DNA from 2 places in the Duganella hordei genome. Region 1 is predicted to be linked to the other one. Evidence: predicted binding sites of a transcription regulator. Region 1 holds the regulator's gene; the other holds the start of a gene.
The links. The regulator FNR, encoded in region 1, switches genes on or off when oxygen is low (the NO sensors DNR and NnrR bind a similar motif). The targets are predictions, from matches to a motif close to TTGATNNNNATCAA.
Positions count from the first base shown of each region.

Region 1 (5,317 bases):
GCTGCTCTCCAGCACCGGCAACTGGGCCGCGGCCTGCTCGGTGGCGGTGATCGCTTGCTGCTGCTCCAGCGAAGTCAGTAGTCCGGCCTGGACCCGCCATGCGGTAATCTGCTGCGTGGCCTGCTGGCTGGCCAGGTTGTCGCGGGCGATGACTTGCCGTGCCTGGATGCCGCGCAGTTCGATATAACTGCGCGCCACCTCGGCGGCGACCGAGACCTGCACGTTGGCCAGCGTGGCCGCGCTGGCCTGCAGCGTGGCCGCACCGGCCGCCAGTGCATGATGGTTGGCGCCAAACAGGTCCGGTTCCCAGCTGGCATCGAAGCCCAGGTTGTAGCTATTGGTGGCGGACGCCCCGTCGAGCTTGCTACGCTGGGCCTGGGCGCTGCCGACCACGGTGGTGGCCAGCGCTGCGGCTGCGGCATCGCGCGTGGCGCGCGCCTGCTGCAGCGAAGCGCGCGCCGACGCGATGCTGGTGTTCGCTTGCAGGGCGCGCGTCACCAACTGCTCGAGCAGCGGATCGTCGAAGCGGCGCCACCAGCCGGCAAGCGCGGCGCCATCGGACGCGGAGGACGTGGCGGTGTGGCCGGAAGACCAGGCCGGCGGCGGCTGGAACGCCGGCGCCGGCGGCGGCAGATCGACCGGGCGCAGCAGGCTGCAGCCGGTCAGACAGGCCAACAACAGCGGCGCCCCCGCCCTTCCGAGCCGGATGGCCGCCGTCGGCGGCGCGACGTTGGTGTGGTACATGACATGCTCTCGTTTGGGCCGAACGGGCTTTTACTATGAGAGCAAGTGAGTGAAAAAACCATGATCCAGATCAAAACGCACCGCAGGCACGGTGTTTCAGTGCCTCGGTCCGACGTCGATGCCAGCGGCCGGCGTCAGTCCAGATCCGCGGCGTCGTGCCGCTCCAGCACCTGGTCTTGGGGGTTGCCGAACGTGCGGTTCACCTTGCGGCCGCGGATGACGGCCGGACGCGCGGCGATCTCGTCGGCCCAACGCCGCACATGCCGGTACTCGTGCACCGACAGGAATTCGGCGGCGCTGTACAACTGCCCCAGCACCATGCCGCCGTACCACGGCCAGACCGCCATGTCGGCGATCGTGTACTCGTCACCGGCGACGTAGCGGTGTTCGGCCAGCTGGCGGTCCAGCACGTCGAGCTGGCGCTTGGTTTCCATCGCATAGCGGTCGATTGGATATTGCAGCTTTTCCGGCGCGTAGGCGTAAAAGTGGCCGAAGCCGCCGCCGACAAACGGCGCCGAACCCATCTGCCAGAACAGCCAGTTCAGGGTTTCGGTGCGCGCCGCCGTTTCCGTGGGCAGGAAGGCGCCGAACTTTTCCGCCAGATACATCAGGATGGAGCCGGACTCGAACACGCGCAGCGGCTGCGCGCCGCTGCGGTCGACCAGCGCGGGGATCTTGGAGTTGGGATTGACCGCCACAAAGCCGCTGGAGAACTGGGCGCCCTCGTTGATGCGGATCAGCCAGGCGTCGTATTCGGCGCCGCCATGGCCGAGCGCCAGCAGCTCTTCCAGCATGATGGTGACCTTCACGCCGTTGGGCGTGCCCAGCGAATACAGTTGCAGCGGATGCTTGCCGACCGGCAGTTCCTGTTCGTGGGTGGCGCCGGCGACCGGGCGGTTGATGTTGCCGAACGTGCCGCCCGACGATGCCGGCGCGACCCAGATCGCCGGCGGTACATACTTCGATGGATCCGTCATGCATCTCTCCTCACAGTGAGCGTGCAAGCTGCTGCTTGCGCGCGAAAAACCATTCTATCCGAAGCCGGCCCTTTTTGATTTGCATCAATCAAATTGCACGGGCGAGTCTCTACGATGGCTGCATTGAACAAGTGAATGGAGATCGACATGAGTCCCGACAGCAGCGCCCACGTCATAGACGAGCTCAACAGTAGTCTGCTGCTGCGGCGCCGCGAACTGGCGCAGCAGTTGCGCCAGCGCCTGCACCAGGCCGACGAGCAACAGCAGATGGCGCTGTTTAATAGCTACGCGATCGATGCCGACCAGGCCGAAGCGTGCCAGCTCAGCGACACCGACATCGCGCTGCTCAATCACGAATTGATGGAATTGCGCGCCGTCGACGAGGCGCTGGAACGCGTGCGCGCGGGCAGCTACGGCACCTGCGTGCAGTGCGGCGCGGCCATCGCGGCGGCCCGTTTGCGGGCCGAGCCCAGCGCCCAGACGTGCGTGGATTGCCAGACGGCGGTCGAACGGTCGGGACGCGCGCCGGGCTGAGCCGGCGGCAGGCTCACTGCCTCAGGCCACCGCCGGCGTGCGGCCGAGCGCCTTGGCGGCCACCTTGGTGCCGTCCTGGTCGGCGCCGGTCGCCAGCGCCTCGAGGCTGGCGCGGTCGACAATGGTCAGGTCGCGCTTGTCGACCCGTATCCAGCCGTTGCTGCGAAAGCGCGACAGCAGCCGGCTGATGCTTTCGATGGTCAGGCCCAGGTAGTCGCCGATGTCCTCGCGCGACATGCGCAGCTGGTAGCTGTTGGGGGAGTAGCCGCGCGCCGCATAGCGCGTCGACAGATTCAGCAGGAACAAGGCGAAGCGCTGCTCGGCCCGCATATTGGCGAGAAACATCATCGCGTTTTGCTCGCGCATGATTTCCTGGCTCATGATGCGGTGGAAGTGCTGCAGCAGCTGCGGCACGTCGGCGAACAATTCCTGCAGCCGGGCGAACGGGATCTCGCACACTTCGCTGTCTTCCAGCGCCACCACGCCGCAACCGTGCTGGCCGGTGCCGATGGCGTCCATGCCCAGCAGCTCGCCGGCCATCTGGAAGCCGGTAATCTGCTGCTCGCCGCGGTGGTTGACGCGCGAGGTCTTGAAATGGCCGAAACGCACGGCATACAGGTTGTTGAACGGCTGTTCCATGCGGCACAGGTTTTCGTCGCGTTCGACGCGGCGGCGGCGGCCGATGATCTTGTCGAGGCGGCTGACCTCGGCGTCGTTCAGCCCCACCGGCAGGCACAGGTTCTTCAAGCCGCACATCGCGCATTTGTTCTGGCTGCTGCTCACGGCACCGCCATTGTGTGTTGCCAGTTGGAGGTTGGTCGTCATGTTCGCTGCTCCCTGTTGTGTTTTTCGCAGCATCTGAGCGTTGGCTGCGGTATGGAGACAGTATCGGCGATCGGCGGCCGCGCGGTTATCGGGCTTCGCTGCCGTGTCGCGTAGGGGAGTCCGGACAGAAATCTGTAGGGCTTCCCCTACAACCTTTGCAATATGAAACTAGATGATGCCGTGCTCCAACGCATACCGGGTCAGCTCGGCATTGCTGTCGAGGCCCATTTTCTCCAGGATGCGGGCGCGGTAGGTGGTCACCGTGTTGGGGCTCAGGTGCAGCGTCTCGCCGATGCGCACCAGCGATTCGCCGGCCGCGATCAGCTTGAACACCTCCAGCTCGCGGTTCGACAGCGCCTCGAGCTTGCCCACCTCGCCGCCGCCGATCAGGCTGGCCAGCTTTTCCAGCAGGGCCGGGCTCACGTGCTTGCCCCCGGATGCGGCCTTGCGCACCGCCGCCACCAGCGCCGTGGTTGGCGCATCCTTGGTCAGGTAGCCGGCCGCGCCCAGCTTGAGCGCGCGCACGGCGTAGATATCTTCGGCGTAGGTGCTCAGCATCAGCACCGCCAGCTTGGGCCGCTCGGCGCGCAACTGCTTGAGCAGCTCCAGCCCGTTCTTGCCGGGCATGGTGATGTCGAGCAGCGCCACGTCGAATTCCTGCGCCTGCGCCAGCTGCAGCGCCTCGTTGGCGTTGCAGGCTTCGCCGTCGACGCGGATGTCGTCGACCGTGCTCAGCATCAAGCGCACGCCGTTGCGGGCGATCGCGTGGTCGTCGACCAGCAGCACGCGGATGGGATTATTGCTCATGGTGTGCGTCCAATGGCAGGCGCAGCAGCAGGGTCGTGCCCTGCCCCGGCCTGCCGGTGATTTTCAATTCGCCGTCGAAATGACGGCTGCGTTCGTGCATGCCGAGGATGCCCCAGGACTCGCGATTGAGCAAGCGCTCGGCCGCGATACCCTTGCCGTCGTCGTCGATGCGCAGCTGCAGCACGCCGTCGGCGTAGTCTACCCGCAGCTGCACCGCGCTGGCCTCGGCGTGCCGCACCACATTGGTCAGCGCTTCCTGCGCGATGCGGAACAGCATCGTGCTGCGCTCGGCGCCCAGCTCCAGCGCCGACGCGGCCGGGCTGATGGCGCAGGCGCAGTGCAGGCCGGAGCGGCGTTCGATCTGCTCCGCATACCATTCCAGCGCGGCCCACACGCCCAGCTGGTCGAGCACGCTGGGCCGCAGGTCGGTGATGACCCGGCGCACCGTCTCGATCGCGTCCTGGGCCAGTCCGGCCGCCTCGGCCAGCAAGGGCTCGGGCGCCGCACCGGCCGCCGCGCCGCGGTCCATGCTGACCGAGATATAGGCCTTGATGCCGGTCAGCAGGCCGCCCAGCTCGTCATGGATTTCCTGGGCGATGCGCTTGCGCTCGTGTTCCTTGATTCTTTCCTGGTGCGCCGCCAGGTCGCGCTGCGCCTGCTGCGACGCCAGCAAGGCCTGTTCAGTCAGCTTATTCTGGGTGATGTCGATCATGATGCCCTGCATGAACAGCGGCCGTCCCTCGTCGTCGCGCACCAGCTCGGCCTGGTCGCGGAACCACAGCGCCTGGCCGTCGCGTGCCGACAGCCGGTATTCCAGCCGCAGCGGGCTGCCGTCGCGGCGGCAATCGTCCAGCGCGCGCAGCGTGGACGCGCGCTGCGCCGGATCCATCTGCCGCCCGTGCAGCCCGGGGTCGGCCAGCCACTCGGCGGGGGTGAAGCCAAGCATGCCGATCTGCGGACTGATGTAGCGCAGCGCGCCGCCCTCGCCCAGCTCGGCGATGTAGGTGATGGCCTGCATCTGCTCGACCAGCGTGCGGAACTGCGCCTCGGCCTGGCGCTTGTCGTTGAGCAGGCGCTGCTCGCGCAGCATGCGGTGGATCGCCCCCGGCAGGAATTCCAGGTAGCGGCCGTCGACGTCCTTGACCAGGTAGTCGCGCGCGCCGCGCCGCATCGCCTCGGCCGCCACGGCGGCGCTGTCGGCCCCGGTCAGCATCATCACCGGGATGGCCTGGCCGGCGCCGTCGGCGTTCAGGTGGGCCAGGAATTCGAGGCCGGTCAGGTCCGGCAGATGGTAGTCGAGCAGGATGCAGTCGGGCCGCTGCTCGCGCGCCAGCTCGAGCCCGCGCTCGCCGCTGTCGGCCTCCAGCAGCGCAAAGCCGCCGGTGGCATCGGCAGCGAAGGCGCGCCGGCACGCCATGCGGTCGACCACG
Region 1 covers NZ_BPWI01000001.1:840,371-845,687, reverse strand. Annotated here, with positions in the region: gene ABWW33_RS03570 (efflux transporter outer membrane subunit) at 1-744, opposite strand, end outside; gene yghU (glutathione-dependent disulfide-bond oxidoreductase) at 879-1,721, opposite strand; gene ABWW33_RS03560 (TraR/DksA family transcriptional regulator) at 1,869-2,255, shown strand; gene fnr (fumarate/nitrate reduction transcriptional regulator Fnr) at 2,277-3,080, opposite strand; gene ABWW33_RS03550 (response regulator) at 3,249-3,887, opposite strand; gene ABWW33_RS03545 (response regulator) at 3,877-5,317, opposite strand, start outside.

Region 2 (5,317 bases), on a different contig from region 1:
CGTGTTGCAGCGCCACGTCCAGCGCATCCATGAACTCGCGCACCATGATGGGCTTGGTCAGGTAATTGAAGAAGCCGGCGTCGATGCCTTTTTCTATGTCGCGCGGCATGGCGTTGGCTGACAAGGCGATCACCGGGATGTGCGAGGTGGCCGGATCGTCGCGCAGCATTTGCAGCGCGCCGTAGCCGCTCAGGCCCGGCAGGTTGATATCCATCAGGATCACGTCCGGCCGGTTTTGCTTGGCCAGCAAGATGCCGAGATGTCCCGTCACCGCGGTCAGCAGCAGCAGATCGTCGCGCCGCGCGATCAACTGCTCCACCAGCGCCAGGTTGGCCGGGTTGTCCTCCACGTACAGCAGCGTGCGGGGGCGGTCGCTTTCCCCCTCGGTGGCCAGGCCGTCGCCGTGGGCCGGCGCGACGCCCGGGATTTCCGCTTCCAGTCCGGGCAGCTCCGACGCCAGCAGTTCGAACCAGAATTCGCTGCCCACGCCGACGGTGCTGTCGACGCCGATGGTGCCGCCCATCAGCTCGATCAGCTTCTTGGTCACCACCAGGCCTATGCCGGTGCCCTCCTCGGCGCCGGCTTCCTGGCCAAGCCGGTTAAACGGCTGGAACAGGTGCGCCAGCTTGTCCGGCTGCAGGCCGGCGCCGGTATCCGTCACGCTGACGCGGATGTGGCCGTCGGCGTCGTGCTCGCAGCCCACGGTCACGGTGCCGCCGGCGCGGTTGTATTTGATGGCGTTCGACAGCAGGTTGACGATCACCTGCTTGACCCGGGTCCGGTCCGCGTGCACGAAGAACAGGCTCTCGAAGCTCGGGAAGCGCAGCTCGATGCCACGCTGCTCGGCCTGCGGCGCCATCATGGCCTTGCAGTCGAGCAGCACCTCGGTCAGCGACATCGCCTCCTTGGACAGGCCGACCTTGCCCGATTCGATCATCGCCAGGTCGAGGATTTCGTTAATCAGGCGCAGCAAATACCAGCCGGCCTGCAATATCTGGTCGATCGAGATTTTCTGCTCGATGGACGGCGGCGGCGTATCGGAGGCCATCAGCTGCGCAAAGCCGAGCACGGCGTTGAGCGGCGTGCGCAACTCATGGCTCATGCTCGACAGGAACTCGGACTTGGCCAGGTTGGCTTTTTCCGCCGCCGCCTTCGCGCTTGCCAGTTCGACATTGTTTTCCTGCAGCTTGTGCTCGAAATGCTTGCGGTCGGTGACGTCGCGCGCCGCCGCGAACACGCCCTGCAGCTTGCGGTCGCGGTCGTGGAAGGTGGAGGCGTTGAACGACACCACCGTTTCCAGGCCTTCGCGCGACAGCGCGGTCAGCTCGTAATTGGTCAGCTTGCCCTCGCGCAGCACGCGCGAGATGCCCGCCTGGGCCAGTGCCGGATCGGTGAAGTAGTTCTTGAACGGCGCGCCGATCAGTTCATCGCGGGTGCAGCCGGTCAGCGACTCCATCTGCTGGTTGACGTCGGTGATGATGCCGCGCGGGTCGGTCGCCATCAGCGCGTCGATGTTCGACTCGATCAGCGAGCGGGTGTAGAACTGCTGGTCGCGCAGCCGCTGGTCGAGCAGCGCCTGCTCGGCTTCGACCTGCTTGCGCACGGTGTTGTCGGTGCCGATCAGCAGGTAGCCGATAATGTCGCCCTGGTCGTCGCGCAGCGCCGTCACCGACACCATGGCCGGGAAGCGGCTGCCATCCTGGCGGATATAGGTCAGCTCGTAGATATCCTCGATGCCGCGCGATGCCTTGAACACCAGCGCCTCGAAGCCCGGCGTGATCGGCGTGCCCAGCTCGATGCTCAGCGTATGGGCGCGCGCGATCACCTCCAGCGGATCGGAAATATCGGCCGGGGTGATCTTGTTCATCACGTCGGCGGCCTTGTAGCCCAGCATGCGCTCGGCGCCGACGTTGAAAATCTGGATCACGCCCTGCGCATCGGTGGCGATGCTGGAGAAGTTGGCGCTGTTGAAGATCGCGTTTTGCAGCGCGCCGGCCTTCTGCAACGCCTCCTCGGCGCGCTTGCGCGCGGTGTTGTCGGTGCCGATCAGCAGATAGCCGATGATGGTTTCCTGGTCGTCGCGCAGCGCCGTCACCGACACCATGGCCGGGAAGCGGCTGCCGTCCTGGCGGATATAGGTCAGTTCGTAGATATCCTCGATGCCGCGCGAGGCCTTGAACACCAGCGCCTCGAAGCCCGGCGTGATCCGCGTGCCCAGTTCCAGGCTGAGCGCGGCGGCGCGCGCGATCAGCTCGCGCGGATCGGAAATGTCGGCCGGGGTGATCTTGTCCATCACGTCGGCGGCCTTGTAGCCCAGCATGCGCTCGGCGCCGACATTGAAAATCTGGATCACGCCCTGGGCGTCGGTGGCGATGCTGGAGAAATTGGCGCTGTTGAAAATGGCGTCCTGCAGCGCCCCCGCCTTCAATAGCAGTTGCCCATCGTACAGCGAGCGGTCGACGATCAAGATATTTCTCCCCGGTGTCACATAATGGAATTGGCACGAGCATCCGTTGCGCATGGCGGCGCGGGGCGGAGGTCGTGAAAGAAGTGCGTTATGAGCAACAACTAGGCGGTGGAGGCCGAGGCAACCCGCAGTGCGCATGCGGGCTGAATGATGGGACGTCGCGAAGTATGGAGATAAAACCTGTAACTTGTGCCCACAATAGCACAGTGTGGGCTCCGAGTCGTGAAGTGGTTTGCCGCCGACAGTCAGCGCGTCATCAGCACCGGCAGCGTCATGCGGTTCAGTATGCTGCGCGTGGCGCCGCCCAGCAGCAGTTCGCGGAAGCGCGTGTGCCCGTAGCAGCCCATCACCAGCAGGTCGGCATCGACCTCGGCCGCCAGCGACAGCAGGCCCTCGCCGACGTCGTCGGCCTGGCGCACCACCACGTCGAGCTTGACGCCGTGACGCGCCAGATAAGCGGCCAGGTCGGCCCCGGGCTGCTGGCCGTGCGCGCCGTACACCTGTTGCGGATTGAACACCGCCAGCGTCACCAGCGCCGCCTTCCGCAGCAGCGGCAGCGCGGCGGCGATGGCGCGGCTGGCCGCCATGCCGCCGTCCCAGGCCAGCAGCGGCCGCTCGCCGAGGCGCTCGAAGCTGCCCTCGCGGGGGATCACCAGCACCGGCCGCGGGCAATGCAGGATCAGCTCCTGCGGCAAGGTATCGTCCGCAGGGTAGCCGTGGCCGGCCTGGCCGACGACGACCAGATCGCAATAGCGCGACTGCAGCACCAGGCTGTCGATCATGCTGTCGTCGCTCAGGCGCACTTCAGACGACGCCACGCCCAGCCCGCTGGCCGTGGCGGTGAACTGGTCCAGCGCCTGCCGGGCCGGCTCGATCAGCCCGCTCAAGTCTTGCGGCAGCAGCGGGATGCCGGCCGCCGCCGCATTGCACTCATACATCAGCGGGTTGATGCCCGTGCTGGCCAGGCCGACCAGATGGGCCTGTTCGGCGATGGCGATGCGGCTGGCGCAAGCGGCTATGTGGCCGGCGCGCGCCGACGCTCCGGCGTGCACCAATATCGTCTTGTATGACATATTTGCTCCTCGGTGTGTGATCGCTACGACGCGGCGCCCGCCGGCGCGGCCTGCCCCATCGCCTGCAGCGCGATGGCCAGCGCGGTATCGGCGGTGGCCAGGTGCAGTTCGAACCACGGCAGGATCAGGCCGGCGGCCTTGCGTCCGGCGGCGATGTCGCCCGGCTCCAGCCCGTGCAGCGTGGCCAGCACCCGGGCGTGCTGTTCGCGGTGCGAGCAGATCGCCGGATAATCGATCGCCTCCATCAGCGACTCCTCCAGCCGGAAATCCTCCTCCAGCGCGTCGGTCAGCCGCGCCATGCCGGCCTCGAATTGCTCGTCCGGCCCGTCCAGCAGCTGCTTGACCTGCTCGGCCAGGGCCTGGTGCGCCTCGTCGAACAGCGGGATCCCCAGCGCCATGTCGGCGCTCCAGCCTGTCGTTTCCATGATGTCCTCCACAATCGCGATCCTTGGTGGTCGATGCAACGATTATGGTTGGCCGGGGTTCCGGCTGTATTTGATCCAGATCAAATACTTCGGCTATCCCGCTCACTACACTGCCTCGCAAGCCTTCCGTTCCGGCAGCGCACCTTTGCGGGCATCCCATGAATGAATCCGACGACACCATACAAAACATCACCTACGACGAGTTAAGCGTCGGCCAGAACGCCCGCCTGAGCCGCCGCCTGACCAAGGAAGACATCCTCGCCTTCGCCGCGGTCTCGGGCGACGTCAACCCCGCCCACGTCGATCCGGAATACGCCGATCACACGCTGTTCCATGGCGTCATCGCGCACGGCATGTGGGGCGCGGCGCTGATCTCGCGCCTGCTGGGCACGGCCCTGCCCGGCCCCGGCACGATCTACCTGGCGCAGACGCTGCAGTTCCTGAAGCCGGTGCGCATCGGCGACGAGCTGCGCATCACCGCCACGGTGACGGCCAAGGATGACGTCAACAAGCATGTGCTGCTCGATTGCGAAATCAAGAACCAGACCGGCGCGGTGGTGCTGACCGGCGTGGCCACCGTCATCGCCCCCGGCGAGAAGGTGCGCCGGCCGCGCGCCCAGCTGCCCCAGCTGAACCTGTCGCAGGCGCACACCCACTACGCCGGCCTGCTGGCCAGGGCCGCCCCGCTGGCGCCGCTGCGCTGCGCCGTGGTCCACCCGTGCGACGGCCCATCGCTGTGCGGCGCGCTGGACGCGGCGCAGCACGGCCTGATCGTGCCGCTGCTGATCGGGCCGCGGGAGCGGCTGCGCTCAGTGGCCGAGGCCGCCGGCCGTTCGCTGGAAGGCGTCACGCTGGTCGACGTTCCGCACAGCCACGCGGCCGCCGCGCGCGGGGCCGCGATGGCCGCCGCCGGCGAGGTCGACATGATGATGAAGGGCAGCCTGCATACCGACGAGCTGATCGCCGCCGTGCTGGCCGAGCCGGCGCTGCGCACCGCGCGCCGGCTGACCCATGTGTTCCATACCGAGGTGCCGCTGTACGACAAGGTGCTGCTCATTTCCGACGGCGCGCTGAACATCCAGCCTACGCTGCTCGACAAGGTCGACATCGTGCAGAACGCCGTCGACCTGGCGCACGTGCTGGGCATCGCCGAGCCGCGGGTCGCCATCCTGTCGGCGGTCGAGACGGTGACGCCGAAGATGCCGTCGACATTGGACGCGGCCGCCCTGTGCAAGATGGCCGAGCGCGGCCAGATCCACGGCGCGCTGCTCGACGGCCCGCTGGCCTTCGACAACGCCATCTCGCCGGCGGCCGCGCGCGCCAAGGGCATCGTCTCGACGGTGGCCGGCCAC
Region 2 covers NZ_BPWI01000017.1:101,496-106,812, forward strand. Annotated here, with positions in the region: gene ABWW33_RS27740 (PAS domain S-box protein) at 1-2,467, opposite strand, end outside; gene ABWW33_RS27745 (universal stress protein) at 2,713-3,540, opposite strand; gene ABWW33_RS27750 (bacteriohemerythrin) at 3,564-3,965, opposite strand; gene ABWW33_RS27755 (bifunctional enoyl-CoA hydratase/phosphate acetyltransferase) at 4,124-5,317, shown strand, end outside.
Region 2: the regulator FNR is predicted to act here: its motif matches at 4,036-4,049, upstream of ABWW33_RS27750 (bacteriohemerythrin).